DNA from 3 places in the Ochrobactrum sp. SFR4 genome. Region 2 is predicted to be linked to each of the others. Evidence: predicted binding sites of a transcription regulator. Region 2 holds the regulator's gene; each other region holds the start of a gene.
The links. Region 2 encodes LexA, which represses DNA repair genes until DNA is damaged. Its sites were predicted from a motif close to TGTTCNNNNTGTGTTCNG; they were not measured.
Positions count from the first base shown of each region.

Region 1: the regulator LexA is predicted to act here: its motif matches at 8,101-8,118, upstream of ruvC (crossover junction endodeoxyribonuclease RuvC).
Region 3: the regulator LexA is predicted to act here: its motif matches at 6,532-6,549, upstream of HBA93_RS05135 (DNA polymerase IV).

Region 1 is NZ_JAAPBB010000008.1:164,237-174,508, forward strand. Features, by position in the region: gene HBA93_RS12155 (MotA/TolQ/ExbB proton channel family protein) at 1-622, opposite strand, end outside; gene HBA93_RS12160 (inositol monophosphatase family protein) at 1,064-1,855, opposite strand; gene efp (elongation factor P) at 2,301-2,861, opposite strand; gene HBA93_RS12170 (tetratricopeptide repeat protein) at 3,197-4,366, opposite strand; gene HBA93_RS12175 (thiamine phosphate synthase) at 4,379-5,044, opposite strand; gene HBA93_RS12180 (hypothetical protein) at 5,119-5,394, shown strand; gene HBA93_RS12185 (OpgC family protein) at 5,439-6,659, shown strand; gene rcdA (protease adaptor protein RcdA) at 7,392-7,898, shown strand; gene ruvC (crossover junction endodeoxyribonuclease RuvC) at 8,162-8,695, shown strand; gene ruvA (Holliday junction branch migration protein RuvA) at 8,692-9,309, shown strand; gene ruvB (Holliday junction branch migration DNA helicase RuvB) at 9,346-10,272, shown strand, end outside.
Region 2 is NZ_JAAPBB010000003.1:90,377-100,648, forward strand. Features, by position in the region: gene msrQ (protein-methionine-sulfoxide reductase heme-binding subunit MsrQ) at 1-236, opposite strand, end outside; gene msrP (protein-methionine-sulfoxide reductase catalytic subunit MsrP) at 252-1,205, opposite strand; gene gltA (citrate synthase) at 1,386-2,678, opposite strand; gene gltX (glutamate--tRNA ligase) at 3,059-4,477, opposite strand; gene HBA93_RS04570 (ComEC/Rec2 family competence protein) at 4,735-7,278, shown strand; gene lexA (transcriptional repressor LexA) at 7,497-8,219, opposite strand; gene HBA93_RS04580 (molybdopterin molybdotransferase MoeA) at 8,426-9,646, opposite strand; gene moaC (cyclic pyranopterin monophosphate synthase MoaC) at 9,680-10,156, opposite strand; gene trpC (indole-3-glycerol phosphate synthase TrpC) at 10,160-10,272, opposite strand, start outside.
Region 3 is NZ_JAAPBB010000003.1:224,650-234,921, reverse strand. Features, by position in the region: gene rnr (ribonuclease R) at 1-2,259, shown strand, start outside; gene HBA93_RS05170 (DUF983 domain-containing protein) at 2,287-2,739, shown strand; gene HBA93_RS05165 (NUDIX hydrolase) at 2,745-3,554, shown strand; gene HBA93_RS05160 (MFS transporter) at 3,560-4,753, shown strand; gene rpmG (50S ribosomal protein L33) at 4,855-5,022, shown strand; gene HBA93_RS05150 (VOC family protein) at 5,126-5,521, opposite strand; gene HBA93_RS05145 (response regulator) at 5,549-5,920, opposite strand; gene HBA93_RS05140 (DUF3572 domain-containing protein) at 6,156-6,455, shown strand; gene HBA93_RS05135 (DNA polymerase IV) at 6,571-7,917, shown strand; gene HBA93_RS05130 (GNAT family N-acetyltransferase) at 7,950-8,417, shown strand; gene HBA93_RS05125 (esterase-like activity of phytase family protein) at 8,706-10,272, shown strand, end outside.

The sequences.
Region 1 (10,272 bases), on a different contig from region 2:
ACAAACCGAACAGGGAGGACGAGAAAGCCGTGCCCATGCCGCTGAGCGGTGCCTGCAATCCGCTCTTGAGCGAATCCAGCACAGTGCCGGTATCATTGGATTTCGGGTCAAGCGACTGAATGGTCTGACCAATGGAGCCGATAGTTTCCAGCAAGCCCCAGAATGTACCGAGCAGGCCGAGAAACACCAGCAACCCGATGAGATAGCGGGAGATATCGCGGCTTTCATCAAGACGGGTAGCAATGGAATCAAGGATCGAGCGCATGGATGTGGCGGATAGTGCCATAGACTGGCGACGCCCGATCATTGCACGCATTGGTGCAAGCAGAACCGGATCCGTCGCGCCGTCATCACCGTCGCGGAAGGAATTGACCCAGCGGATTTCCGGTACAAGCCGCAGAACCTGAATGAAAGCCAGTATGATACCAACCAGCAATACGCCGAGAATCAGGCCGTTGAGGCCGGGATTGGTGACAAAGAAGGTCTGGATCTGCCGTGCCAGAACGAGAGCCAGAAAAGCGACAAGAGCGAGGAATATAATCATAATCATCATGACCTGCCGCGGGCTGGAAAGCCGGTTCGGGTCGTATTCTGTTCCCATGCTGATATCCCGCTGCGCCATAATATTCTCTCGCTGAGCCTGATGTGTTTTGCTTCAGATGCTGTTCTGCATTGTCTGAAACCGCTTTGTGATACAGGACGCTACTGCAAAATTTTCAAAACTGAAACTTTTATTCCTGTCATATTTCCGACTGTGGCAAGCTATAGCATGTCGCGGAAAAGTGGACACCGGTTTTCCGATAACGACATGCGTAAAAATAAGGCGATAGAGCGAGCGCTGCGGATATCATTAAATGCGACGCGCTCTAGAGCATTTTACAGTCAAGTTGGATCAACTTGACGGCAGTGATAATGCGACCAAATAAAGAATCTAGAGCGAGCGCTATGATCCAATCTGGACGTAAACCGCTCTAGAGCGGTGAAAACGGGAGCAGGGCATAAAAAAATCCCCCGCACATCAGAGATGAACGGAGGATTGATGATTTCAGCCTGATAGTTTTAATCAGACCGGCTTTTTGATTGTCCGCAGCAGCTGGCCGTGAATGATCTCATTACCGGCTACGATGTTTTTCTGCTCATACATATCCTGCTGGCCGTTTTTGTCGGAGATAAAGCCACCGGCTTCACGCACCATCAGGATACCGGCTGCCATATCCCAAGGAGAGAGCGGCTCATCCCAGTAGCCGTCAACACGGCCTGCAGCGACATAAGCGAGTTCCAGAGAAGCGGCGCCAAACGCACGCATACCGGCGGCTTCACCCATAACATTGCGCAGTTCAATCAGATAATGACCGTGTTTGCCGCGACCCAGATGCGGCATACCATGGGTAATCACGGCGTCGGAAAGCTTGGAGCGGGCTGCAACGCGCAGGCGACGGTCGTTGAGAAATGCACCGCCACCACGTTCCGCGGTATAAAGTTCGTCCGTTGCCGGATTGTAGATCACACCGGCAACAACCTGTCCCTGACGCTCAAGAGCGATGGAAACGGCAAAGGTCGGAATACCGTGCAGGAAGTTGGTGGTGCCGTCGAGAGGATCAACGATCCAGCGGTGCTGGCTGTCAGCACCTTCAACCGCGCCGCGTTCTTCCATCAAAAAGCTATAATCAGGACGCGCACGGCGCAGTTCGCTGAAAATAATATCTTCGGCTTTTTTATCGGCCTGACTTACATAATCGCCCGGGCCTTTGAGCGAGACTTGCAGATTCTGTACTTCACCGAAATCACGCGCCAGTGAGCGTCCGGCCTTGATTGCGGCCTGAACCATAACGTTGAGAATTGCTGAGCGCGCCATATTTTTCGTCCTGTCAGTGCATAAGTCCGGTGCTGGCTGAAGTCTGCATCGCCGGCCGGTACAATTTATGCGTTCGTGTCAAAGAGAAAACCGCTAAGCCTCACCAAAGACGAGGGGCAGTTTTCATGTGTGGAAACCGGCTGGCACAGACGTTAAATGTGAGCAGCGTCTGTTCGCCGGATAATCTTTTATATGCATAGAGATCATGCATAAATAATATCTGAGCTAAAAGCGAGAGACTGTTTAGAGCATAGTCCGGCACGGCCGGATCAGATCGACGCAGCCCACTAATATGAGCACGCGCACATTCTCCGAAAAGTGCTTTCGTTTTCTGGATCTATTCACAAATGTCAATGTGCTTAACAGCTTTTTCATCCGCAAAGCATGCCTTGCGGATGAAACAATATTTAAATCCTGAAGATTACAGGGTGTCTTTCGAGCCGGATCAGGCGCGGGATACGTAGGTCAGTTCGTTGGTGTCAACGATAACGCGTTCGCCGGATTCAATGAAAGGCGGCACGAGAATACGGATGCCGTTTTCCAGAATTGCAGGCTTGTAGGAAGAAGCCGCTGTCTGGCCTTTAACAACCGGATCAGCTTCGGTGATTGCCAGTGTAACCTGATCCGGCAGACGAATGCCGATCGGGCGTTCTTCGTGCATTTCAACGGTGACCATCATGCCGTCCTGCAGGAATGCAGCGCGTTCACCAACAAAGTCTTTGTTCAGTTCGAGCTGTTCGTAGCTTTCGGTATCCATGAAAATCAGAGCTTCACCCTGTTCATAGAGGAAAGAGAAGTCTTTCTGCTCAAGACGGATGCGCTCAACAGTTTCAGCAGAACGGAAACGTTCATTCAGCTTGGTGCCGTCGATAAGGTTTTTCAGTTCAACCTGATTATAGGCGCCGCCTTTACCTGGTTTAACCGCGTTGCATTTAACTGCTGCCCACAGGCCGCCATTGTGCTCAATGACATTGCCGGGACGGATTTCGTTACCGTTGATCTTCATGTTCGTTAAATCCGGAATTAGTGTGAAATTTTCTCTGATTTACCCTTTGAAATTCTGCGTCGCTTCGCGCAAAACCGGTGGCGGTTTGGCAAAAAATGCCGCAGGCGGTATCAGAGGGCTCTCAAGCCATATCAATCGGGGTTTTCAAGACCATAAATCTGCAATTTTAGCAAGTCTGATACGGTGCTTTGCCGGACTTCAGGCTGCACTAGAGCATAATTTCTTAAACTTGAATCAGTTTAAGCGAAAATTATGCTCCCATTTAAAGTGTTAGAGCGCTGTGCACCTGATCGGGCGCACAGCACTCTATGTTAGTAAAAATGCAATTTTACCGGTCAGCGCAGATTGTTTGCACGGGCGATGGCCTGCTGAATTTCTTCATCTGTCAGCCCGTCCATGAAAGAATCGAGGTCTTTGGCATTGAGTTTTGAGCGCCGCGCCAGAATATACCATGCCGCAGCCTCAACCGAATTACCGTCTGTGCCGATGCCGTCACGATAAAGCCGTGCCACACGCGCCATGGCTGCAATATTGCCGCCGCGCGCTGCTGTCAGCATCCAGCGGAAACCGGCATCATAATTGCGCTCGCCACCACGCCCTTCGACCAGCCATGTGCCCAGATCAAGCTGTGCCGTGTCATAATTTTTGCGGGCAGCACGTAATAAATATTCCCGCGCCTGCGCATCATCGCGTTTGATAGTTGTCGTGCCATTGGCAAGCAGCTGACTGACAGCATATTCACCATCGGCCAGTCCGGCATCTGCCGCTTTGCGGAACCATGGTGCGGCTTCATCCAGCCCTTTGGCTCCGGGACGGCGCATCATCAGCATTTGCGCATAATTGAATTGCGCCATGGCATTGCCTGCCTCGGCCGCTTTTTGCATCAGTTCTTCAGCTTTTTTCGCGTCCTTGGTGACGTAGATGCCCTGAAGCAGCATGGCGGCGTAGCGGAACTGGGCTTCATGCTCGCCTTTTTCTGCGGCCAGACCATACCAGTGTGCTGCTTGTTTCTGATCAGCTTTGACGCCAAGGCCGCGGGCATAGATTTCAGCTACCAGTGTTTGCGCTGCCGGATCACCGGCTTTGGCGCGTTCCATGCCAAGATTGAAGGCTGTCAGATAAAGACCGCGCTGAAATGCACCGAAGGCCGGATCAGCAATTTTGTCCCCGAACCGGTTCTCGTTAAAAGCGGGCATGGCATCGGTCGTTGCCGGTTGCTGAAGCATATCGGCTTTTTCAGTCTGATTTTTCGACCATGATCCGGCAAGTTCCGGAATAGTGAAACCAGTTGAAACCGCCGGTACATCCATAGATGCGCCGGTCGGGTCTGCCGGTTTATCCGTCTCTGTCTTATCAGTTTTGGGCTTGTCAGCTTCCGGCACTGTTTTCTCAGGTGCCGGTTTTGCGGCCTCCGCAGCCATTACAGTGGTTGCCGGTATAGATGCCGCTGCGGCAACCAACCAGAAGGCACAGGTGCTGTTGAACAAAACGGATTTTTTCAGCATGGTCTAACTCTGTTACTCTTCAGTCTCAGCGGCGCTCATCTCATCGAGCCGGCGGTTTGCATCGGCAATAACCTGTGCAGGATCTTCTGCGGAAAACACAGCCGTACCCAATGCGATAAATTCCGCATTTGTGGCGAAGCAAGCCGCGAGGTCATCCAGTTGTGCACCGGCCTGCAAAATAGCCGGAATCTCGACCATTGCCGCCCACCATTCAGCCAGTGAAAGATTGCGCGGATGGGCTTCCGGTTTGGTATCTGCACCGATTTTGCCGAAGAACATATAGTCCGGCTGTAATTCGCCGACTTCCAGTGCTGTGTGACGCTCTTTCACATTGCCGGTGCCGACAATCATTTTTGGCGTATAGCGCTCAACAGCATCTGCAATATCGGCCAGAGAACCTTCAATATGCACGCCGTCTGCGCCGACACGGCCGGCAGTGCGGGTGTCGTTCAGGATGATGGCTGCGGCGCCTGCTGCCTGAATTTTGCCAACGGCCAGTGTTGCAAAAGCCTGAAAGGATGCTTCGTCGGTTTTCCCGTTGTCGAGAATGACGCTGGCAATGTCGCCTGCGGTCAGCGCTTTATCCAGCGTGGCAAGCAGCGTGTCTGCTGTATGCCCTTCTGAAGAAGGAGAGGGGACAACCAGCACCAGACGCGGACGGTTTTCAGGAAATTTCATCAGATAAAGCCTCGTTGAGCGGGCGCCAATAGCCCATAAAAATGGCAAAGTTCGGGAATTGCACAGAGTAAAATATGCAATATACCGGTCATTATCTTCTGTTTAGAGCATATTTGCCAAAAGATAACGCGGTTTTTAAAGACAGGCAGAAAAACATCAGAGCGCTGTCCTTTTTCCCTGAATTTTCCCTTGTGCGTGACGCTAACAACTTATTGTCATTGCCGTTTTGTTTAGTTCTGGAAAATAATGTGATGGGGGTAAGCGGTGGCTTAGCCGCTTTCGTGTCCCATTTGAGTCGTATTGTTGTATGCAGACAAAAACTGTCTGCAGGACATGTTTTCGTTTCTTAAGAGATGAAAACATTCAGGCAAGTCAGGCAAAAGGCAGGCTGGCAATGACAATACATAATGCAGGACAGATGGTGAAAATGCGCGATACGCGTCTTGATGTTTTCAGGGCGCTGGCATTGCTGACGATTTTCATCAACCATGTTCCGGGCACAATTTATGAAAAGTTCACGCATCGCGAATTCGGTTTTTCCGATTCCGCTGAAGCTTTTGTGCTGATTTCCGGTCTGGCTGTTGCGCTTGCCTATAGTTCCAAATTTGTTGAAGGTAATCGTCTGTTGCTGTCATTGAAAATGGCACGCCGGTCGATGACGCTTTATATGGCGCAGATGATGACAACGCTCATCACGCTGGCGATTTTCGGTTTTACGGCCATTTATATGAAGCGGCCGGAAATGCTGGAAATGATCAATATCAAGACTGTGATGGAGCAGCCTGCTCAGGCTTTTGTCGGTCTGGCCACGCTTGGCCACCAGCTCGGCTATAATAATATCCTGTCGCTCTATCTGGTGCTGATGCTGTTTGCGCCGGTTATGCTTTATCTGTCACGGATCAGTATTTCGCTGATGCTGACGATTTCCGGTTCGATCTGGTTTCTGTCCGGTTATTATTATATTGCGCCGATGAATTATCCGACGCAGGGCGTTTGGTTCCTCAATCCGCTGTCGTGGCAGTTTCTGTTCGCCATCGGTATTGGTGCCATGGCCTACGTGAAGCAGGGCGGCCGCTTTGATCAGAACCGTCCGCTGATGATTGCGGCGATTTCTTATCTGGTTTTCTCCCTGCTGTGGCTGCGCGTCCCGCATCCGAACTGGGATATTTCCTTCGGACTGCCTGCGGTGCTGACGGGTTTTGACAAGACCTATCTCTCGGCAACCCGTTTGTTGCATGTGCTGGCGCTTGCCTATGTTATTGCCGGTATTCCTGCGCTGTCGGAAAAAGCCCGTCTTGATATGAACCATCCGCTGGCTTTGCTGGGTAAGCATTCGCTGCCGGTTTTTGTGGCGGGTACTATTCTGGCGATGGCCGGTCAGGCACTGCGCCATGTTTATCCGGTGAGCCTGTCCTTTGATACCTTGCTGATCGCGGGTGGTATTATGGCTCAGTTTGCGCTGGTCTATTATCTGGAATGGCTGCCACGCATCGGCTGGAAAGGCAAAGCGGTTTCGAAAAGTCCTGTGCCGGAAATCGCAAGATCTGCACGAGCAGCAGAAAGCCGGAAACCAGCTCCTATAGCTGTGAAGCCGCGTTCGGTTCCTGCTTCCTGAAAGAGATAGAGCATGTCGCGGAAAAGTGGACACCGGTTTTCCGATAACGTCATGCGTAAAAATAAGGGATAGAGCGAGCGCAGTGGATACAATTAAACGCGACACGCTCTAGAAACTGAACTCACCGCATTAACTAAATATTAAAGTTAACAAAAGAATATAGGGCTATCCGGTTTTGCCGGATTCTTACCGAGTGGACTTGGTCCCTCTGTATGACGCCTCCCTGTTAAACTTCTGAGAGCCGCTTTTGCGGCTCTTTTTTTATTTCTGAGCTTGCTTTGTTTATCCGCAGTTGAGAGCCGCTTTGTGGATAAAGAGTTTCTGCGAAAATCTGCGGGCAGGCGTTGCTGTTGCCGGAAAATATAGGCGATTCTGCTTAACTACCTGAACAAGCTGGCTTTATTCGCTTGGATGGCATTATTTACTCTGGCAAGCACAAAATTATAATTCATCTTTCTTTAACCATATTATTGCGCGAGCGTGTATGAGCGTGCATTTTGCTTGGATAGGCCATAGCCAAACGGTTTTTTACGATCACGCTTTGTGATGCAAACAAGTGAAGTGCAGCCTGATTATAGGGGATTCGCCTGTTTGGCCGGTTATAAACCGGAGGAAATGCGGTGCCTTATGAGATCGGAATGCTTGTCAAAAATTACAACTGCGGTTCAGTGAGCTGCAGTTGCCAGTGAGCAGAACAAGATGATGGAACAGACACATCGCAGCGAAAACAGAGTGCCGGACAATATGATCCGTCTGTCGGAGCGTATGGTGTTTTCAGACAGTTTCAAACCGCTTTACAGTGAAGGTATGGCGCTGGTGGAAGAAGCCGCCGCTTATCTTGACGGTGAGGGGAAAGACGCTGCGCGTTCTCTGTCTCATAAGGCTGCAACACTTTATGCCGCTGAATCCATGCGTCTGACCTCGCGTCTGATGCATATTGCCTCCTGGCTTTTGCTGCTGCGTGCCAGCCGTTCCGGCGATATGCCGCGCGAAATGGTGGCAAAAGAGAAGGCAAAGGTCAGTCTGGAAACCCATTCTGCCGGTGAAAAAACCGCAGGCTGGAAAGAACTGCCGCAGGCTTTCCGCGATATGATTGCGCATTCGCTGCATCTTCAGGATCGTGTGCGTTGCATGGATGGTGACAGCTATCATCAGCCGATCCGTGAACTGGTTGAGTGCAAAGGTAATCCGGTTTCGGATCAGATCATTCTGCTGCGTACAGCATTTGGCAGCAATTGATCTGCCTAAGCATGTCGCGGAAAAGTGGGTGCCGGTTTTCCGATAGCGACATGCGTTAAGACAAAAAGACAGAGCGAACGCAGTGGATATAATTAAACGCGACACGCTCTGGTTTCATTTAATTGTCGCATGTTCGCGACCGCTAAATGAATCCATTTGAGCCAGACATGCTTTAACATATTCTCCCGTCTTTAAATAGCGATGTTTCCATTTTGTTCACATTTTGATTGTTGAATGCACCTTACACAAGGTAAGGTCAGCATATGAAACAGGCGATTCGCATTATTGGTATTGATCCGGGCTTGCGCCGCACCGGCTGGGGCGTGATTGAGTCCATGGGTAATTCCCTGCATTTTATTGCAGCCGGAACAGTCACCTCTGATGACAAAATGGATCTTGCCTCGCGTTTATGCCAGCTGCATGAAGGGTTAAGCGCTGTTCTGCATCAGATGATGCCGGATGAAGCGGCTGTTGAGCATACCTTCGTCAATAAAGATGCAGGTGCTACGCTGAAGCTGGGGCAGGCGCGCGGTATTGCACTGCTGGTGCCGGCACAGGCCGGATTGCGTGTAGCTGAATATGCGCCGAATGCGGTGAAGAAATCGGTCATCGGTGTCGGCCACGGTGAAAAACAGCAAATTCATATGATGGTCAAAGTACTAATGCCACGGGCGAGCTTTGATACCAGTGATGCGGCGGATGCGCTGGCGATTGCCATTTGTCATGCCCATAACCGGCACAGCCTGTATAATCTGGCGGAACTGAAGAAAAGCGGGAGGATTGCAGCCATATCATGATCGGGAAACTGAAAGGTGTTGTCGATGAAATTGCTGACGATCACGTCATTCTTGATGTGCATGGGGTCGGCTATGTGGCTTTCTGTTCTGCACGTACGCTGGGCAATCTGCCTTCAGCGGGTGAAGCGGCTATTCTGCTGATTGAAACCTATGTGCGTGAAGATGTGCTGCGGCTTTATGGTTTCGGTACGGCATTGGAACGTGAGTGGTTCCGTCTGTTGCAAAATGTGCAGGGTGTCGGGGCCAAAGTGGCACTGGCGGTGCTGGGCACATTAACGCCGTCTGAACTCGCCAATGCTATTGCTTTGCGTGATATTGCTATGGTGTCCCGTGCGCCGGGTGTCGGCAAAAAAGTGGCCGAGCGCATTGTGACCGAGTTGAAGAACAAGGCACCCGCATTTGCCGGTGATGCTGCGGCCAATATCGGGCTGAAGCAGGAAATCGGTGAGGGTGTGGCTTCCACTGCAGTAAGTGATGCGGTTTCCGCGCTGAGTAATCTCGGCTATTCACGCGATCAGGCCGCTAATGCGGTTGCCAGTGCCTTGCGCGAGGCTGGAGAAGATGCAGATTCTGCCAAGCTGATCCGGCTTGGATTGAAAGAACTGGCGCGATAAAAATGTCGCCTGAGAAAATGAATGCGGGTGTAACTGATGAGTGATGAAGATCGTCTGATTTCTGCGCAAAAGCGCGGAGAGGATACGGACACGGCTTTGCGCCCGCAAAGCCTTGATGATTTTGTCGGTCAGGCGGCAGCACGCGCTAATCTGAAAATTTTTATCGAAGCAGCCAAAACCCGTGGTGAGGCTCTGGATCATGTTTTGTTTGTCGGCCCTCCCGGCTTGGGCAAAACCACATTGGCGCAGATTATGTCCAAGGAACTCGGCGTTAATTTTCGCTCCACTTCAGGGCCGGTGATTGCTAAAGCCGGTGATCTGGCGGCATTGCTCACCAATCTTGAAGACCGCGATGTGCTGTTTATCGACGAAATTCATCGCCTCAGCCCTGCGGTGGAAGAAATTCTCTATCCGGCGATGGAAGATTATCAGCTCGATCTGATTATCGGCGAGGGACCTGCGGCACGCTCCGTCAAGATTGATCTGGCGAAATTCACGCTGGTGGCGGCGACAACCCGTCTCGGTCTTCTGACCACGCCTTTGCGCGACCGTTTCGGTATTCCGGTGCGGCTGAATTTCTATACGGTTGATGAACTGGAATATATTGTGCGCCGTGGTGCGCGGTTGATGCAGCTGAATATTTCCGATGATGGTGCACGCGAGATTGCGCGGCGTGCACGCGGAACACCGCGTATTGCCGGTCGTTTGCTGCGCCGTGTCCGTGACTTTGCACTGGTCGCAAAAGCAGACATTGTGGATGCGAAGATCGCCGATGAGGCGCTGATCCGTCTGGAAGTTGATAATATTGGTCTCGATCAGCTGGATCGTCGCTATCTTAATATGATTGCATGCAATTTTGGCGGCGGACCTGTGGGGATTGAGACGATTGCTGCTGGTTTATCAGAACCGCGCGATGCGATTGAAGATATTATTGAACCCTATCTGATCCAGCAGGGCTTTTTA
Region 2 (10,272 bases):
CGCAGCGGTGTGACGAGCAAAGTCAGAATTAAAAAACGCAGTGCCCAAAGCCCTAGAAGATGTTCAAATTCTTTGACCGGATTTGCGCCAAGCTGATTGGTGGCAGCCAGCCAGAATGACCAGATGGCCGGCGCGAGACCAACAACATAAATACCCCAACGCAGCCAGAGATTATTCGGTATTTTGATTGGTGCTTTGCGGGCAGTACGAGGCAAAACTGTGCTGTTTACTGTCATTCGGATTGTCTCAGCTTAATAGTTTTTGGTCAGATCCATACCGCTATAGAGTTGGGCAACATGCTCGCCATAGCCGTTAAATGGCAGTGTATCGCGCCTGTCCGGTGAGAAGAAGCTGCCGCTGCCAATCCGTGTCTCGGTCTTCTGGCTCCAGCGCGGATGGTCCACTGCCGGATTAACATTGGCATAGAAGCCATATTCCGAGGCGTTCTGCATCTTCCACGCAGTCAGCGGCTCTTTATCTGTCAGTGTGATTTTGACAATCGACTTGATGCCTTTGAAACCATATTTCCACGGTACAACAAGACGCACCGGTGCGCCGTTCTGATTGGCGAGATTTTCCCCATAGAGACCGGTTGCCAGCAATGTAAGCGGGTTCATCGCTTCATCAAGGCGTAAGCCTTCGCGATATGGCCAGTCGATAACCGGAAAAGCACCGCCGACTCCCGGCATTTCTTTGGGGCGCAGAGCTGTTTCAAAGGCAACATATTTGGCAGACCCCAGCGGCTCAACACGTTTCAGCAGTTCTGAAAGCTGAAAGCCCTGCCATGGAATAACCATCGACCATGCTTCAACACAGCGCATCCGGTAAATACGCTCTTCAATGCTCATTGTCTTGATCAGATCGTCAATGTCAAAAGTCGCAGGTTTCGCCACCATGCCGCCGACTTCGATTGTCCACGGGCGCGGCTTGAAACCACCGGAATAACTGGACGGATCGGATTTGCCTGTGCCGAATTCATAAAAATTATTATAGGTCAGCACTGAGTCTTTCGGTGTCAGTTTTTCATCGGTTTTAAAACCGTCTGCACTATCTTTTGCTGAGGCAATATCCGGTAACAGACCGCCCAGAGATAAACCAATGCCGGCAGCGATGCCGGTTTTGATAAACTCCCGCCGGCGCAGATAAAATGACTGGCTGGTGATTTCTGACGCTGCAATGCCGGATTTGAAAAATGACTTTGACATAAGACTGGTTCCCTGCTGATCGGCAGTTACGCATATCGGACTTGAAACGGATATGTTACAGGCAATTTTATGCTGATGTCTGTGGTTTATTTGCGTTCATATTGCGTGAGAAAAAGGCAAAACTCTATGCGGAAAATAAAAAAGGCTCCCGAAGGAGCCTTTTCATCAGTGTGTTACTGATTATTTGCGTTTTGCCAGCGGTACGAAATCGCGCTGTGCATGACCGGTGTAAAGCTGACGCGGGCGGCCGATTTTCTGCTGCGGATCTTCGACCATTTCTTTCCACTGAGCAACCCAGCCGATGGTACGGGCAACAGCGAACAGAACTGTGAACATTTCTGTCGGGAAGCCGAGAGCCTTCAGAGTGATACCTGAATAGAAGTCGATATTCGGATACAGCTTCTTCTCGATGAAATATTCATCGGTCAGTGCAATATTTTCCAGTTCCATCGCAACGTCGAGCAACGGGTCATCTTTGATGCCGAGTTCGCCAAGAACTTCATGCGTGGTTTTCTGCATGATGCGGGCGCGCGGATCGTAGTTTTTGTAAACGCGGTGACCAAAGCCCATCAGACGGAAAGGATCGTTCTTGTCTTTTGCCTTGGCAACATATTCAGGAATACGATCAACCGAGCCGATTTCAGCCAGCATGTTCAATGCAGCTTCGTTGGCACCGCCATGCGCTGGACCCCAGAGGCAGGCAATACCGGCAGCGATACAGGCAAACGGGTTGGCACCCGAAGAGCCGGCGAGACGAACGGTCGATGTCGAAGCATTCTGCTCGTGGTCAGCATGAAGGATGAAGATACGATCCATAGCGCGGGCCAGAACCGGATTGACCTTATATTCTTCGCAAGGCACAGCAAAGCACATGCGCAGGAAGTTGGAAGCCAGATCAAGATCGTTCTTTGGATATACGAAAGGCTGACCGACATGATATTTATAGGCCATTGCAGCCAGTGTCGGCATTTTCGCCAGCAGGCGGATCGAAGCAACCATACGCTGATGCGGATCAGTAATATCGGTTGAGTCGTGGTAGAAGGCGGACATTGCGCCAACGCAGCCAACCATAATGGCCATCGGATGCGCATCGCGGCGGAAGCCGGTGAAGAATTTGGCCATCTGTTCATGGACCATGGTGTGACGGGTCACACGGTAATCAAAATCTGCTTTCTGGGTCTTGGTTGGCAGTTCGCCGTAGAGAAGCAGGTAGCAGGTATCAAGGAAGTCGCCCTGTTCGGCGAGCTGTTCGATCGGGTAGCCGCGATGCAGGAGAACGCCTTCATCACCATCGATATATGTGATTTTGGATTCGCAGGAAGCTGTTGATGTGAAGCCAGGATCGTATGTGAAGGAATTTGTATTCTTGTAAAGCGGGCCGATTTCAACGACGTCTGGTCCGATTGTACCTTTGCGGACCGGCAATTCGGTGGAATTGCCATGTAGCGTGATTGTCGCTGTCGTATTAGACATACTGGTTCCTTTCATCATCGCGCTCACTGCTCGTGGATAGCAGTAAATTTGGAGCATAATGCCGAAAACTGGTGTTTCAGATTCAACTTATGCATAGAAACATACAGTTAGGGTATTTTTACCGGCGCTGCCAGTTTGAAAAATATCCTAAGCGGGTTGTCACGTAAAATTCATGATATTTTTGAATGACAGCCTGAAAAATTCTTGGCTCAAATTATCGTAAAAACCGGGCGTTGCAATGCAGAAATTCGGGTTTTTATGAACAAATTTCTGTCAATTCGCCATTCTTACGACAGAAGCCGGTCTGTGAAAATCACACTCCTGTGTTCAGGGCGTGTTTGAAGCCGTATTCCGTTGAAAGAACACGGCTTCTGACAGGCTTAAACGGCCTGATCCTGAATGCGTCCGAGCGCTTCTTCACGACCCAGAACCACCAGAACATCAAAAACACCCGGTGAAGTGGCGCGGCCGGTGAGGGCGGCACGCAGAGGCTGGGCAATTTTGCCAAGCTTCAGGCCGGTTGATTCCGCATGAGCACGGACAACGGCATCCAATGCTTCTGCATTCCACTCGGCAGCTTCCAGCTTCGGTAACACATCTTTGAGGATCGCGCGGCCTTCATCATTGAGCAGGCTTGTCGCTTTTTCATCCAGTGGCAGGGGGCGGGAAACGAACAGGAATTTCGCGCCGTCAGCCAGCTCTACCAGTGTTTTTGCACGATCTTTAAGACCCGGCATTGCTGCAACAAGCTGTGCACGACGTTCATCGGTCAGCAGAGCCTGCAGTTCCGCACCGCCTTCAATATAAGGCAGAACATCGATCAGCGCTTTGGTAAGCGTTTCTGAATCACTGGCGCGGATATGATGACCGTTAATGGCTTCCAGTTTCTGGAAATCGAAACGAGATGCGCCTTTGTTGATGTCTTTGGTATCAAACCATTCAATCATCTGCTCGATGGTCATGATTTCATCATCACCATGGCTCCAGCCGAGACGAACCAGATAGTTGCACAGTGCTTCAGGCAGATAGCCCATTGCACGATAGGCCTCAACGCCAAGCGCACCGTGGCGCTTGGAGAGCTTGGCACCATCCGCACCATGGATCAGCGGGATATGGGACATTTTAGGCACATCCCAGCCCATTGCCTGATAAATAACTGTCTGGCGGGCAGCATTGGTCAGATGGTCATCACCACGGATAATATGGGTAACGCCCATATCATGATCGTCGACCACAACCGCATGCATATAGGTTGGCGCGCCGTCGGAACGCAGAATGATGAAATCATCCAGATCTTTGTTCGGGAAACGGACTTCACCCTGCACATCATCCATCACAACAGTTTCGCCTGTCTGAGGCGCTTTAATGCGGATAACCGGCTTCACACCTGCCGGTGCTTCCGACGGATCACGGTCACGCCAGCGGCCGTCATAACGCGGCGGGCGACCTTCAGCACGCGCCAGCTCACGCATCGCATCCAGTTCTTCCGGTGAGGCATAGCAATAATAGGCTTTACCGGCCTTCACCAGTTCTTCAGCAACTTCGCGGTGGCGCGGTGCGCGTTCCCACTGGGAGATAGCATCGCCGTCCCATGTCAGGCCGAGCCATGTCAGGCCTTCAAGAATAGCGGCCGTTGCGGCCTCGGTGGAGCGCTCGCGGTCGGTATCCTCAATGCGCAGCAGCATCTTGCCGCCGGTATGTTTGGAATAAAGCCAGTTAAACAACGCTGTACGTGCGCCGCCGATATGCAGATAGCCGGTCGGGGAAGGCGCAAAGCGGGTAATAACGGGTGATGACATCGGTCGCTCCGTATCTGCGGTAAAGTTACAGGATCTTACGCTTATATCCGAATATATCGCCTAAAGAATGTAACTGACCGCCTCTCGATTTCTTGTGCTGTTCATGTAGCATAGGCAGCACAACGTGCAAGACTTGATGCAAAAATCAAAGCAGAGAACCGGTGTTTAACGCCGCTCAATGCAAGATTCCTGCGTGAAATAGGCTGTTTTGGACGTATAATTGTGCAGCTGTCAGGTGCGGGGGCAATTCAGACAGCATGGCGAATGGTTATGACGGTGAATGTAGTCATCAGGCAGGCAAGACTGAGTCCCGTTATGATGATGACGGGGCGCAGACAAGTGCTGCCCGCAACACTTATTCTCGCAGGCTGACAGTTGAGCAAACCATGCTTGGTTTTGCTCCTGTGCCAGATTCGGAGATTATTCCCGATGATGGTGCTGTTTATAGCGGACGAAAGCGGGCACTGATTATCCGGCTAAATCTGCGGGAATATTGGCAGCGTTTTCTGGATGATATCTGTGATGCTCTGCTGTTTGAATATGAACGCGGAACGGTTTTCCTGTTACTGGCCGTTGCGAGTGGTGCAGGGGCGGTTCATTATTTTTCCCTGAGGGCTGAACCATACTGGATAGAGCTGTTTGTACCGGCATTCTTGTTGATCTGGCTGTTGTTTTTGCTGCGTGATACGCTGATCAGGCGTGTCAGCCTTGTGCTGATATTAGCCTTTATGACTGGTATGCTGGCTGCGAAATGGGAGACGCAGCGCTATGCAACGCAAATGCTTGGCAGTTCTGTGTCAACCACTTTGACAGCGCGGATTGTCTCGCTCGAACAGGAGGCTGAAGACAATGGCAAAGCCGGACGCTGGCGTATTGTTGCCGATGTGCTGACAACGGAAAAACCGCATCTGCGCTATGCGCCGCAGCGATTGCGGCTCTCTGCACGTGATTTACCTGCGCAGGCTGAAACCGGTTCTGTTCTGAAAGGGGCGGTGCGATTGCGTCCCCATGGCGGGCCGGTGCGTTCCGAGCAATATGATTTCGCATTTCATGGATATTTTCGCGGCATTGGCGGTAATGGCTTCTATCTCGGTGTACCGAAACTGGTTGATGGTGAATTTGCCGGTGATGCAGTGTCAAAGAGCTGGACTGCGTCCGTTGAGGCATTGACCGGTCAGTTGCGGGCGATGATAGGCGGGCGGATTATGCAGGCACTGTCCGGTGAAGAAGGGGCGGTGGCCGCAGCGCTGATCTCCGGCCAGCGGGCAGGGATCAGCGAGATAACCAATGAGGCGCTGCGCATTGCAGGGCTGGCGCATATTCTCTCAATTTCCGGCCTGCATCTGGCGCTGGCAGCGGGTATAGTCATGGTAAGCCTGCGAGGTATTGCCGGACTGCTCCCATCTTTAGCGCTCTATTATCCGGTGAAGAAAGCCGCCGCACTGATTTCACTGTTTTCCTCCGGTTTCTATCTGGCTTTATCCGGTGCTGATGTGGCGGCACAGCGTAGTTTTATCATGCTGGCCGTGATGCTTTGTGCCGTGATTTTAGATCGCAAAGCTCTGACCTTGCGTAATCTGGCGATTGCAGCGCTGTTTAGTATTCTTGTGACACCGCATGAAATCTTGGGGCCGAGTTTTCAGATGTCCTATTCTGCAACCGGTGCGCTGATTGCAGGTTTTGCGTGGTGGAAATTACGCAAGAGACAAAACAACGAACGAGTGACGCGACAGACGGGATTGGGGAGCAAGCTCAGGCTTTGGCTGGGCGGAGTTGCGGGGACATCACTCTTGGCCGGCATCGCCAGCGGGCTTTTTGCAGCCTTTCACTTTAACAATATGGCACCGCTTGGAATGCTGGGAAATGCACTGGCATTGCCGGTGATCTCGGTGCTGATCATGCCTTTTGCGGTTCTGTCACTATTGATGATGCCATTGGGGCTTGAATGGCTGCCTTTACAGGTAATGGGCAAAGGCATTGAACTGGTCAAATGGATTGCCCATTTTGTTGCCGGACTTTCCCCTGATCTGATACCCGGTCTGTTACCCGTGCCTGTAGTGTTGTTATGGACGGCTGCTCTGCTTACAGCAATGATCCTCAACAGTCATTTGCGGCTGATATCGTTGTTTTTTTTCATGGCTGGCGGGATCGTGCTGAGTATGAATACTTTGCCGGATATTATTATCTCGGAAGATGCCAGACTGGTTGCTGTGCGTCAGAATAATATTCTCTATGTGAACCGCCAGCGACCAGCTGCGTTCACAACTGATAACTGGCGCAAGGCCTATAGAATTCATGAGATTAAAACGCCTGATAAGAGCAGTGCGGCACATTCCGGAGGTTTTGTCTGTGAGGATGGGTTATGCAGTTTTGATCTGCAAAACGAGCAGGTGCTGGCTTATGCCGAAAACCGGCCTGCTGCAGATATCGCCTGTAATATCGGTGACATTATCGTTCTCGCTTATGCGGGAAACCTATCGTGCCCTGACATAAATGAAAGTCGCATTACACCGGCAGTAACGCGAAAAGAACCAGTTATAATCACCCGCCAGCAACTGGCATTACGAGGTGTGGCGGAGATTTATCTGAAACCGGATAGTCGTAGTAATACAGACATAGCGCAAATTCATACTTCAGATATGTTGCAAAGCTCTGTTTCCGGAATGCGGATACATCAAGCTGGTTCAGCATACCAGCCGGAACAGGATTCGGTCGTGTTTGCAGTGGGAGAGCCGCAACGACCTTGGCATGGCTATCGTCTCTGGTCCCGTGCTGCCCGCAATCTGGAAGATCCGAAATAGGACTGTCACGCCTGTTCAATGAGTGCCGCAATTATGAGTGCATAGTTGTGGTACAAAGATGCACTAAAATATGTAATTTACAGAGTGCGATCTGTATCGCTCTGTTGGTCAGAACACTGTCAAAATGACCTGTCATGTTTCATTCAAAAATGAAATATCTGTAATCAATCGTCTGAAGTCGAAAACCGGCGGTTGGCCGGTTTTCGCTCCGATGCATATTAGTAGCGGCGTACCAGACCAACCAGCTTACCCTGAACACGCACACGGTCAGGACCAAAAATACGGGTTTCATAAGCAGGGTTCGCAGCTTCAAGCGCAACAGATGCGCCTTTGCGGCGGAAGCGTTTCAGTGTCGCTTCTTCATCATCGACCAGAGCCACAACAATTTCACCGGCATTGGCGGTATCACCACGGCGGATAATCACTGTATCGCCATCGAGAATACCGGCTTCGATCATCGAGTCACCTTTGACTTCCAGCGCATAATGCTCACCGCTGCCAAGCATTTCCGGCGGCAGGGTAATCATATGGGTTTGTGATTGAATGGCGGAAATCGGTACACCGGCTGCAATACGTCCCATCACCGGAACACTGATACCGGCAGGTGCTTCCGATTCTGTCGCAGGCGCGGCTTTTTTAGGCAGTTCGGTGACATTCTTTTTGCTGAGATCGCCTTCAATGACACTTGGTGAGAATTTCTTCTGGCTGTTGAGACCCGGCGCAATCGAGTCCGGCAAACGCACAACTTCAAGCGCACGCGCTCTGTTTGGCAGACGGCGGATAAAACCGCGTTCTTCCAGAGCTGTAATCAGACGGTGAATACCGGATTTGGAAGCGAGATTGAGCGCCTCTTTCATCTCGTCAAACGAAGGGGGAATGCCGCTTTCCTTCAGGCGGTCATGGATAAACAGCAATAATTCATGTTGTTTACGCGTCAGCATTATACGCTCCCAAAGCCTTTATATTATCTGCCGGTTACTAAAATTATGGTGGCAGATAATGAAGTCGTGCAGACTAAACGCATAACCGCATGCACGGGGCGCGGTAGCGAGAATCAATTTTTAAAACAAACCCAGAACGAACACTATATGTTCCAGTATTGTTCTGCAAGGCTTTAAAAGTGATTAATCCGATTGTTTAAAGAATTTCAGCGTATCATCAGGATCTGACAGCGATCACCGGCTTTGGCTGCTTCCGCAAAAGGCTCACGGATCAGCAGAGCATCCGCGCAGGTAATGACGGTCAGCATGGAGGAATCCTGCACCGGCAGAGGCGTTGCCAGTAACTCACCGTCGCTGTTGCGGGTCAGAGTTGCACGGGCGTAATCACGGCGGTTACCATTGGCGGCCATGTCCTGTGCCAGTCTGGCGCCGGCAATATATGTGGTCGCGGCTTTACCTGCCAGACGCGCAACCAGAGGTGCCAGAAACACATAGGAGCAGACGAGGCTGGAGACCGGATTGCCGGGAAGTCCAAGAACGAGCAGGGGCGCTTTGCCTTCGCGATCCAGCTGGCCGAACATGAGTGGCTTACCCGGACGCATGGCGATTTTGTAAAAGCCGAGTTCAACGCCGCAATTGGTCAGTGCCTTATGCACCAGATCATGATCACCGACAGATGCGCCGCCCAGCGTAATCAGAATATCGGCCTCCGAAGCAGCGACATTACGAATGGATTGCTCGATAAGGGCCAAATCATCCGGCACAATACCAAGATCATCTGCCGTGCCGCCATTGCGCCGTACAATTTCTGCGACACCATAACTGTTGGAGCTGACGATCTGATCTGCCGCAGGAACAGTGCCTGCAGGTACAAGCTCATTACCTGTAGCAAGAATAGCTGTTTTAGGGCGTTTATAGACCTGCAATTGCGCATGGCCGGACGCTGCCGCTAAAGAGAGCGATGCCGGATCAAGCAGATGACCGGTTTGCAGCAAGCATTCACCGTCTTTAAAATCCAGCCCGCTGAACCGGATATGACGGCTTTTGCTCACATCCCGTAACAGTGTAACCAGATTACCTTCCTGCTGCGTGTCTTCCTGAATGACAATCGTGTCGGCACCGGCAGGCATTGGCGCACCGGTAAAAATACGCACAGCCTCACCGGATTTGAGCATGCCGTCAAAGCCTTTGCCTGCAGCAGATTCGCCGATGACTTTCAATATAACGGGCAGCTGCTCGGCATCGGCAAAGCGTATGGCATAACCGTCCATGGCCGAGGCATCAAAAGGCGGTTGATTGAATGAGGCAAAAATCGAAGTGGCGAGAACACGATCACCGGCTTCATGCAGGGCGACGTGCTCATGGCCGGAAGGCATTTTATCCGCCAGCAAAAGCCGCAAAGCCTCATCAACCGGTAATAATGCCATGAAACCTACCCCGTAAAAAATAAGAGCGATATGCTAAGAACGCTGCCAGTCGCCGGATTTACCGCCGGTTTTGCTGTCGACGGCTATATTGCCTATGACCATGCCTTTATCGGCAGCTTTTGCCATATCATAAATCGTCAGGCAGGCGACGGAGACAGCCGTGAGTGCCTCCATTTCCACGCCGGTTTTGCCGGTCAGTTTGACTGTCGCACTAACCCGCAAGCCAGGCAGTGCCTCATCCGGCTCGATATCAACCGAGACTTTGCTCAGCATCAATGGATGGCAAAGCGGAATCAGATCAGAGGTCTTTTTTGCAGCCATAATACCGGCAAGACGGGCGGTGCCGATAACATCGCCTTTGGCGGCATTGCCGGAAAGGATCAGCTCAAGCGTCTGCTTTTGCATCGTGACACAGCCCGATGCGGTCGCAATGCGCACAGTGTCGGTCTTGTCACCGACATCGACCATATTCGCAGCGCCGCTTTCATCGAGATGTGTCAGCTTGCTCATAACTTACTCTTTGCCGGTCAGGAGTTTGCGGGTTGCTCTGGCCACATCCTGCTGGCGCATTAGGCTTTCACCGATCAGGAAGGTGGAGATGCCGGATTTCTGCAAACGCAGGCAAT
Region 3 (10,272 bases), 130 kb from region 2:
CCGAGCAAAGAAGATATCCTCACCTTCATCACTGAAAATCCGGATCGCGCTGCCAAGCGTGATATTGCCAAGGCGTTCAATCTCAAGGGTGATGCCCGCATTTATCTCAAAGATATTTTGCGCGAACTGGCCGATGACGGACAGGTGGAGAAGCGTGCCAAGAAACTGTCACGCCCGAACAGCCTGCCGCCAATTGCAGCGCTGACCATTACCGGTCGCGACAGCGATGGCGGCCTGATTGCACGTCCGATTGAGTGGAATAGTGAAACAGCTGCTCCGCTGGTTCTGCTGCGCCGGACGCATAAGGATAAAGGCCCGACGGTTGGTGTCGGCGATCAGGTTCTGGCGAAAATCTTTGCCAGTTCCGATAAAAGCGCTGCGCCCTATACCGGTCGCGTTATCAAAAAACTGGAAAAACGCGATAATGCCGTGCTGGGTGTTTTGCGCCAGTTGCAGAGCGGCGAATACCGTCTTGAGCCGGTCAACCGCAAACAAAGTGAAGTCAGTATTGATGCGCAATATCTGAACGGCGCTGAACCGGGCGATCTGGTTGAAGCGATCCCGCATCAAAAGAGCCGTTTTGGTCTGCCGCAGGGCAAGATTGAACAGGTCATCGGCTCGATCGGCAGTGAAAAAGCGCTGTCGATGATTGCGATTCACGAATATGAAATTCCGCATATTTTCCCTGAAAGAGCGATTGAGCAGGCGGAAAACGCTAAACCTGCCACTATGGCTCATCGTGAGGACTGGCGCTCACTGCCGCTGGTCACCATCGATCCGGCTGATGCTAAAGATTATGACGATGCGGTTTTTGCCGAACCGGATACTGATCCGGCCAATGAAGGCGGTTTTATCATTGTCGTGGCGATTGCCGATGTCAGCCATTATGTGCTGCACGGCTCCTCACTTGACCATGAAGCACTGAAGCGCGGCAATTCGGTCTATTTCCCTGACCGCGTGGTGCCGATGCTGCCGGAGCGCATTTCCAATGATCTGTGCTCGCTGCGTGAAGGTGTTGACCGTCCGGCCATGGCGGTGCGCATCATCATCGGCGCAGATGGCCGCAAACGCTCGCACAGCTTCCACCGCATCATGATGCGCTCGATTGCCCGCCTCGCTTACCAACAGGCTCAGGCAGCCATTGACGGTGCACTGGACGAGAAGACCGAACGCGTTATTGATATCAGCCTGAAACCGCTGTGGAAGGCCTATGCGGCGCTGAAAAAAGCCCGCGACAAGCGCGAGCCGCTGGAGCTTGATCTGCCGGAGAAAAAACTGATCCTCGACGATCAGGGACAGGTGCTGAAAGTGATCGTGCCTGACCGGCTCGATGCGCATAAACTCATCGAAGAATTTATGATTCAGGCCAATGTCGCCGCCGCTGAAACGCTGGAAGCCAAAAACCAGCCGCTGATCTATCGTATTCACGATCTGCCGTCGCTGACCAAGCAGGAATCCCTTCGCGACTTCCTCAAAACACTGGAAATCAGCCTTGCCCGTGGAGCGGAACTGCGCCCGGGCCAGTTCAACGGCATTCTGTCCCGCGTTCGGGGTACAGATCACGAAGAACTGGTCAATCAGGTGGTGCTGCGTTCACAAAGTCAGGCCGAATATAATACCGACAATATCGGCCATTTCGGTTTGAATCTGCGCCATTACGCGCATTTCACCTCGCCGATCCGCCGTTATGCTGACCTGATCGTCCATCGTGCACTGATCCGCGCGCTCAATCTGGGTCCCGATGGTCTGAGCAATGACGAGATTGGCGAATTGCCGGCCATTGCGCTCAGTATTTCCCAGACAGAGCGCCGCGCCATGCTGGCCGAACGTGAAACGACAGATCGCCTGATTGCCCATCATCTTGCAGAACAGGTTGGCAATGAGTTTCAGGCACGTGTGCAGGGTGTGACCAAAGCCGGTCTGTTTGTGACCCTTGCGACATATGGCGCCGACGGCTTTATTCCCATTTCCACTTTGGGTCGGGAATATTATCACTATGATGAAGCCGGTCATTCTGTCGCCGGTGAACGGTCAGGCAAAGGCTATCGTCTTGGCGACAGTGTGGAAGTACGGCTGGTTGAAGCGCAGCCGGTTGCCGGAGCACTGCGTTTTGAAATGCTGACAGAACCGCGTTTGCTGCCTGCATCCTTGCAATCGCACCATAAAGCTACCAAATTCAGCCGCAAGGCGGGAAAATCCCGCACCGGCGGTCCGGCCAGAGGCAAACCAGCCCATATTTCGCGTAAAAGCAAAAGATAACCCCGACACAGGTACTGGGAGACGATGATGAGCAGCGATCAGACCCTGACACAGACGGAAACGCAGGTTTTCGGCGGCGAGAAGACAAAGCCCGCCCGCACACCGCGCCCGTTGGGACAAGCCATGCAGCGCGGTTTTCTCTCCCGCTGCCCGCATTGCGGTGACGGCAAATTGTTCCGCTCCTTCCTGCGTCCGGTCGCCAATTGCTCTGTCTGTAATGAAGATTACACGCCGCAGCGCGCCGATGATCTGCCTGCCTATCTGACTGTGCTGATTGTCGGCCACATCGTGGTCGCGCTGTTCATGATGGTGGAAAATATGGGCGGCCTGTCACTCTGGGGGCATCTGGCCATCTGGGGGCCGGTGACCATTCTGATGTCACTGGTGCTGCTGCAACCGATCAAAGGTGCCACCATCGGCCTGCAATGGGCGCTCTATATGCATGGCTTTGATAAAGAAAGTCAGCAGGAATATATCTGACGCAAATGTCAGGACATAAAACAGACCACGCTTTACAGAATATGCACCGGCCGGATGATGCGGCAGCCCTGAACAATCAGGGCACCGCAGCATCCCGCACGATCCGGCCGCGTGATGCCGCCTCACTCATCCTCATCGACCGCAACGGCAAAGAACCGCGTCTTCTCATGGGACGTCGCGCCCGTGCGATGCATTTCATGCCGGATATGTTTGTCTTTCCCGGCGGCGGTACAGAAGCGCAGGACGGCAGAATTAATGCTGCCAACAGCCTCAGACCACAGGATGAAGCCAAATTGCTGGCAGGACTTGGCAAGCGTTCCAGCACACAACGTGCCCGCGCCTTGGCCATGACCGCGATACGCGAAACCTATGAGGAAACCGGCCTGCTGCTCGGCACGCCGCATGAGGAGGCGCAAACACATCCGTGGACAGGCTTTGCCCGCTGCAATCACCTGCCTGATTTATCGCAGCTGCGCTATGTGGCGCGCGCGATCACGCCGCCCGGTCATGTGCGCCGCTATGATGCGCGGTTCTTTGCCAGTTTTCTGGATGAAATCAGCCCGGAACTCCCTGCCCGAAACCGCAATCCGGCTGACATAAGTGCTATAGAATCATCTGCTTATAATGAGCCGGAATTGTCTGATTTGAAATTTGTGAGCTTTTCCGAGGCCTTTAATCTCAATATTGCAGCGATTACGCGCATTATTTTACGGGATATCGAAAAACTCCTGCTCGAAGACAGGGATTTGTCCTCTATATATCCGGTTCCGTTCTATCGTAAACGGCATGGCCGTCATGTCCGTGAGGTGATTTAAGTTTCATGCAGCAAGACCATCTTTCAACTGAACCCGCCTCAGAGGTGATACAGCCAACACAATGGCGCTCGCTGGGCGCAGCCATTGCCACGATCAGCGCTGTCGGTGCAGCGATCGGCCTTGGTATTCCGCTGCTGAGTGTGCTTCTGGAAAGCCGCGGCTATTCAGCCAGCACCATCGGTGCCAATACGGCTGTTGCCGGTCTTGCATCACTGTTTGGTGCAGCGCTATCCGCGCGCATTGGCTCCTATCTGGGCGTTGCACGTTCGATGATGCTGATGCTGTTCATCAGCGGTCTGTCCTTTCTCGGCTTTTATCTGTTTCCGAATATTATTGCATGGTTTGCACTGCGCGTTTCCTTACATTTCGCGCTCACCGTGCTGTTTGTGCTGTCTGAATATTGGGTCAACACCTCTGCCCCGCCTGCCAAACGCGGACTGGTACTTGGTATTTACGCGACCTGTCTTTCTCTCGGCTTCGCAGTCGGCCCGTGGCTGTTCTCAATCATCGGCAGCGGCGGCTTCATGCCGTTTGGTATCGGCATCGTTATTATTGCGCTGGCAGCCTTCCCTGTCATGATTGCCAGTAAAGACAGCCCTGAATTCGAGGAAGGCGAGCATGTGCCCTTCCTGCCTTATATTTTTGCTGTTCCGGCAGCGACAATGGCGGTTTTCGTCTATGGTGCAGTAGAAACCGGCGGCTTTGCACTGTTTCCGGTCTTCGGCACACGTGTTGGTCTCAATGAAGGTGATGCGGCGCTGCTGCTAACCATGGTCGGTCTCGGCAATGTGCTGATGCAGATTCCGCTCGGCCTGGTCTCCGATCGTATCGGTGACCGCCGTATTCTGCTGCTAATTTGTGCTATCATCGGCTTTGCCGGTATGGTACTGCTGCCTTATGTTGTCACTAACTGGTATCTGATGGCAGTTCTGCTGCTGATCTGGGGCGGTGTGGTTGCCGGTCTTTATACTGTCGGCCTCGCCCATCTTGGTTCGCAATTGCAGGGACGTGAGCTTGCTTCAGCCAATGCCGCGTTCATTTTCTGCTATGGTATCGGTATGCTGGCAGGGCCTCAGGCAGCTGGTGTCGGCATGGATTTGCTGGGAGCAACAGGTTTCCCGGTCACTTTATCACTCTTTTTTGCAGCATTTATCATAATTCTGCTTATCAGACTGGTAGTTCGTAAACAGCGGGCTTGACTTTTCGGCGCGTATCCGTAGTGTCGCGCCAAATTCCCGCACCCGGATGAAATCGCCGGAATCGCAGGCGGTTTTATTTTTTTAAAGAGCAGGATAACGTTATGGCTAAGGCTACAACAATCAAAATCAAGCTGTTGTCGACCGCAGACACAGGCTTCTTCTACGTAACCAAGAAGAACAGCCGTACAATGACTGAAAAAATGACAAAGCGTAAATACGACCCGGTTGCTAAGGCACACGTCGAATTCAAAGAAACCAAAATCAAATAATTCTGGTTTCGGTTATTAAAAAACCCGGACTGTTATCAGTCCGGTTTTTTTTATTGCCTGAATACGGAGCGTTTCCGATTGGCAATCTGAGTAAAAGCCTTGATTAAGCCACCCAATCCGTCTGCTGCAACACAATACGGTAACCGTCCGGATCTTCGAAGGTTATCCCCTTCTTGTCCCAGTAAGGATTGAAGGAGCTCACAGGTAAAAAGCCGGCAGCTTTCATACGGCCAACAGCATTTTCCCACTCAATCTGATCCGGCAAATAAAAAACCAGCAGATTCTCTTTGGTTGGTGCCTTACCGGCATGATGTTTGTTGGTGCGTGTGAATGCAAAATGATAGGGCACATTTTCACGCCCCATAATGATCGCGTCAAAACCATCATGATCCTGAAAACGATCAAGAACTGTCAGTCCTAAACCATCCTGATAAAAGGGAAGCAGCGCATCCAGATTATCTGTCGGTCTTACGATGCGGAACTTGGGAACATTCATCATTCACCTCAATAAGGCGAAGTCCTGTAACTACAGGTCACCGAGATAGGATTTGATTGTCTCAATAAAGCGCGGCACGGAGATCGGCTTGGAAATATAGGCCTCGCAACCACCCTGACGGATACGCTCTTCGTCGCCCTTCATGGCAAAGGCCGTGACTGCGATAACCGGAATGGCTTTCAGATCGTCATCCTCTTTCAGCCATTTGGTGACTTCAAGACCAGAGACTTCCGGCAGCTGAATATCCATCAAAATCAGATCAGGACGATGAATACGTGCCAGATCCATAGCTTCAAGACCATTGCGTGTACGGATGGTTTCATAACCGCTGGCTTCAATCAGATCGCGGAAAAGCTTCATATTCAGCTCATTATCTTCGACGATCATTACTTTTTTGGTCATGAGAAAATACCTTATTACTCAGAATATTATCTGAATATATCCGCGTGCCTGGCCGCAGCATTTCGTAGTTTTCGGCTCACGTCAATTACCACTCACGGGTACAGCACACAGAGACCATAATTATTCCGACCCGAAGAGCATAGCATTGAACAATGACCAAATTGACCCTAAACAGTTTTCATACAGCTAAAGATGCAATTAAAGTTGCCAAAACGTAAAAGCCAGCGGATATAAAATGTCAAAAACTGTCTTGAATCAAAGCGATGCTGAAAATCTGGCCATTGAAGCTCTGGTCTTTCTGGCACAGCAGCCGGATCTGATGAATCGCTTTCTGTCCCTCACCGGCATTGAAGTCTCATCCATCCGCGAAGCCGCAGGTGAACCGGCTTTTCTGACCGGTGTATTACAGTTCTATCTGGCACATGAGCCAACGCTCATGCAGTTTTGCGAAGCAACCGGTCACAAGCCGGAAAGCATGAATCAAGCGCTGCGCTTTCTGCCAAACGGTGACAGTGCTTACGACCAATCCATGTAAGTGCAATCTTTTGCATCGCTGCAGATTGTGTATAAAATTCGCTGGCACTTGAAATCATCTGCCTGTATTGTGCAAATGTTCCGCTTATGTTCGGATCATGATACAGGTTTTTACGATGGTCAACGGTGTTTCCGGTTATTTTGCTGAGGCCGATCCGCAGTCAGGTTTCTGCCGCGATTGCCTGACTGTGCAGAAAAAGCGCCGCACTGAACCACGCCCGCGTTGCAGCGCTTGCGGCAGTCCGCGTCTGGTGCGCCATGAAGAGCTTTATGATTTAAGCTTTGCACATATTGATTGTGATGCTTTTTACGCTTCCATTGAAAAACGCGACAATCCTGAACTGCGTGACAAGCCGGTGATTGTCGGCGGCGGCAAGCGTGGTGTCGTTTCCACCTGCTGCTACATTGCGCGCATCCACGGCGTGCGCTCCGCCATGCCGACCTTCAAAGCTATTGAGCTCTGCCCGCAGGCCGTATTCGTTAAGCCGAATATGGAGAAATACCGCAAGGTCGGGCATCAGATTCGCCAGATGATGTTTGATCTCACGCCGCTTGTCGAACCGCTTTCGATTGATGAAGCGTTTCTGGATCTGCGCGGCACGGCCAAATTGCACCGTGCACCGCCTGCTCTTGTGCTGGCAGAATTCGCCCGCCGTATTGAACAGGAAATCGGCATCACGGTTTCTGTCGGTCTGTCCTATTGCAAGTTTCTGGCAAAACTTGCCTCAGACATGGAGAAGCCGCGCGGTTTTTCGGTGATAGGAGAAAAAGAAGCGCAGAATTTTCTGAAGTCCAAACCTGTCAACATGATCTGGGGTGTCGGCAAGGCGCTCAATGCCAAGCTCAATGCTGACGGTATTCAGACCATAGGGCAACTGCAGCAAATGGAGGAATCTGCGCTGATGAAGTCCTATGGCGTGATGGGGCAGCGGCTTTACCGCCTCTCCCGTGGCATGGATACGCGCACTGTGCAGCCGGAAAGCGAGATGAAGAGCATCTCCAATGAAACCACTTTTGATATTGATATCGCCAAAGCTGAGGAGCTGGTGCCGGTTCTGCGTGCACTGTCGGAAAAAGTTGCCGGACGGTTGAAGCATGGCGAGATTGCCGGTCATACAGTGGTGCTGAAGCTCAAGACCAAGGATTTCCAGAGCCGTACCCGCAATCATCGTCTGAGCGATCCCACGCAGCTTGCAGACAGGATTTTCCGCACCGGTCTTTATATGTTGCAAAAGGAAATTGACGGCACTCAATATCGTCTGCTCGGCATCGGTGTTACCGACCTCACCGATCCGGTGAAAGCCGATCCGCCTGATCTGGTGGATATCAAAGCAGGTAAGCGTGCAGCGGCTGAAACTGCCATTGATAAGCTACGCTCCAAATTCGGCTCCAAAACAGTGGAAACCGGCTACACATTTGGTAAAGGTAACCTCGCCCGCCCGCAGACACCGTCAGATAAATAAATGCCTTCAAGTATTTATATGGAAGATAAAATATGATTATCAGACCTGCCCGATTGAATGATGCTGAGGCCATGAGCCGTGTATTGACAGATATTATTGCAGTTACACAACGGCAGCGTCCGCATGATCAGGATTTTGTGTGCGACACTTATATCAATAATCCGCACGGCATTTTGTGCAGCGTTGCAGAAGATGAGAATGGTGAGGTTTTGGGCTTTCAATCGCTGATCCGCGCTGCTGAGGACAATAAATATGGTGTCGCAGCAGGCTGGGGCATTATCGGCACCCATGTCAGCCCGAACGCAGCCCGCCGCGGTGTTGGCAAGGCTCTGTTCGCCGCAACAAAACTCGCAGCTGAAAACGCAAATCTGCAAAATATTGACGCAACTATCGGCGCGGATAATGCCAACGGGCTTGCTTATTATGACGCAATCGGTTTCCAAAGCTATCGCACCGGAGATAATACAATCTGCAAGCGTTTCAGCGTTTTCTCTTCATAATTGCATTCCATTTACCCACCGTTTTGTTAGCGAATAAAATGCTAATAAAAGTCATGTCATCATTTCTTCACGGAAGTGACATTTGCCTGCAACAGAGAACGGCGAAACCTCCCCTCAATGTCTGAATCAAAAAGTGGCAGGCCATAGCAAAATGGTGATTTCGAGCACCGGAACGCAGCGTATATATAATTACGTGAGTACCGGAAGCGCAGAAATAGCCATTTACAGCAAAGCAAGGCGACTTTTGGATCAGAGATCCGGAATTTATCGCAACATTCGGGGATATTCATGTCGCGCCGCTCAATGAGACTTTCTCTCATCACCGCTCTTACTGCCACCTTAGCAAGCTCTGTTGCCTTTTCCGCTTCGGCAGAGCCGGTTTTCAACCGTATTGCCAGCTTTGCGGTAACAGACAATCTGCCGAAAGATGCAGACGTCAAAGCAGCAACCTCTTCGGAAATCATTACGGTTTCGGAAGATGGCAATACGCTAATCTATTCCGACAGTCCTTATGGTGGTATCGGTTTTGTTGACATTACCGACCCTAAAAACCCGAAAGCCGGTGGTGTACTCAAAGTTGAAGGCGAACCGACTTCAGTGACTGTCGCCGGCAAACGCATCCTCGCCGGCGTCAACACATCAGAAAGCTATGTCAAACCATCCGGTCGTCTGGATGTGATTGATATTGCGTCGCGCAAAGTTGAAATGAGTTGCGATCTCGGCGGCCAGCCGGATTCTGTTGCTGTTTCTCCTGACAAGAAATTCCTCGCAGTCGCCATTGAGAATGAACGCGATGAAGAGCTGAATGACGGTGAACTGCCGCAGCTTCCGGCCGGTAATCTGGTTATTCTCGACCTCAAAGACGGTAAGCCTGACTGCAAAACCATGAAACTCGTGGATATGACCGGCATTGCGGAAATCGCGCCGGAAGATCCGGAGCCGGAATTTGTTTCCTTCAACAGCAAGAATGAAATTGCTGTTACCCTGCAGGAAAACAACCATATCGCGATTATTGATGCGGCTTCCGGCAAAATCACATCGCACTTCTCTGCCGGCACAGTTGATCTCGACAAGATCGACACCAAGAAAGACGGCCAGATCAAGTTCAACGGCGAAATGAAGAATGTTGCCCGCGAGCCGGATACCATTAAATGGGTTGGTGATGACCGTCTTCTGACCGCCAATGAAGGTGATTATAAAGGCGGCTCCCGCGGTTTCACCATTTTCGACACAAGCGGCAAAGTGCTCTACGATTCAGGCAATACGCTGGAGCATAAGATTGCAGCGCACGGTCATTATCCTGAAAAGCGCAATAAAAAAGGCGTAGAGCTGGAAGGCGCTGAAGTTGGTCGCTTCGATGATACAGATTACCTGTTTATCGCCAGCGAACGCGGCTCGATGGTCAGCGTTTATAAAGACACCGGTAAAGACCCTGAATTCGTGCAACTGCTGCCATCCGGCATCGGCCCTGAAGGTGTTCTGGCGATCCCGTCACGCAACCTGCTGGTCACGGCGAATGAAACCGATCTGGGTGAAGACGGCGGTGCCCGTTCTCATGTGATGATCTATGAACTGCAGGACAAACCTGCCACCTACCCGCAGCTGGTTTCGGAACTGACTGAAGAAGGCACGCCAATCGGCTGGGGCGCTCTGTCCGGTCTGGTTGCAGATGAAAGCAAAGACGGTATTCTCTATGCCATCTCTGACTCCGCCTATTATGCAGCACCAACCATCTATACGATTGATGCCAACCAGAAGCCTGCGAAAATCACTTCAGCTCTGTTGGTAAAACGCGGTAAAGATGCAGCGCAAAAGCTTGATCTTGAAGGCATTACGACGGATGGTAGAGGCGGCT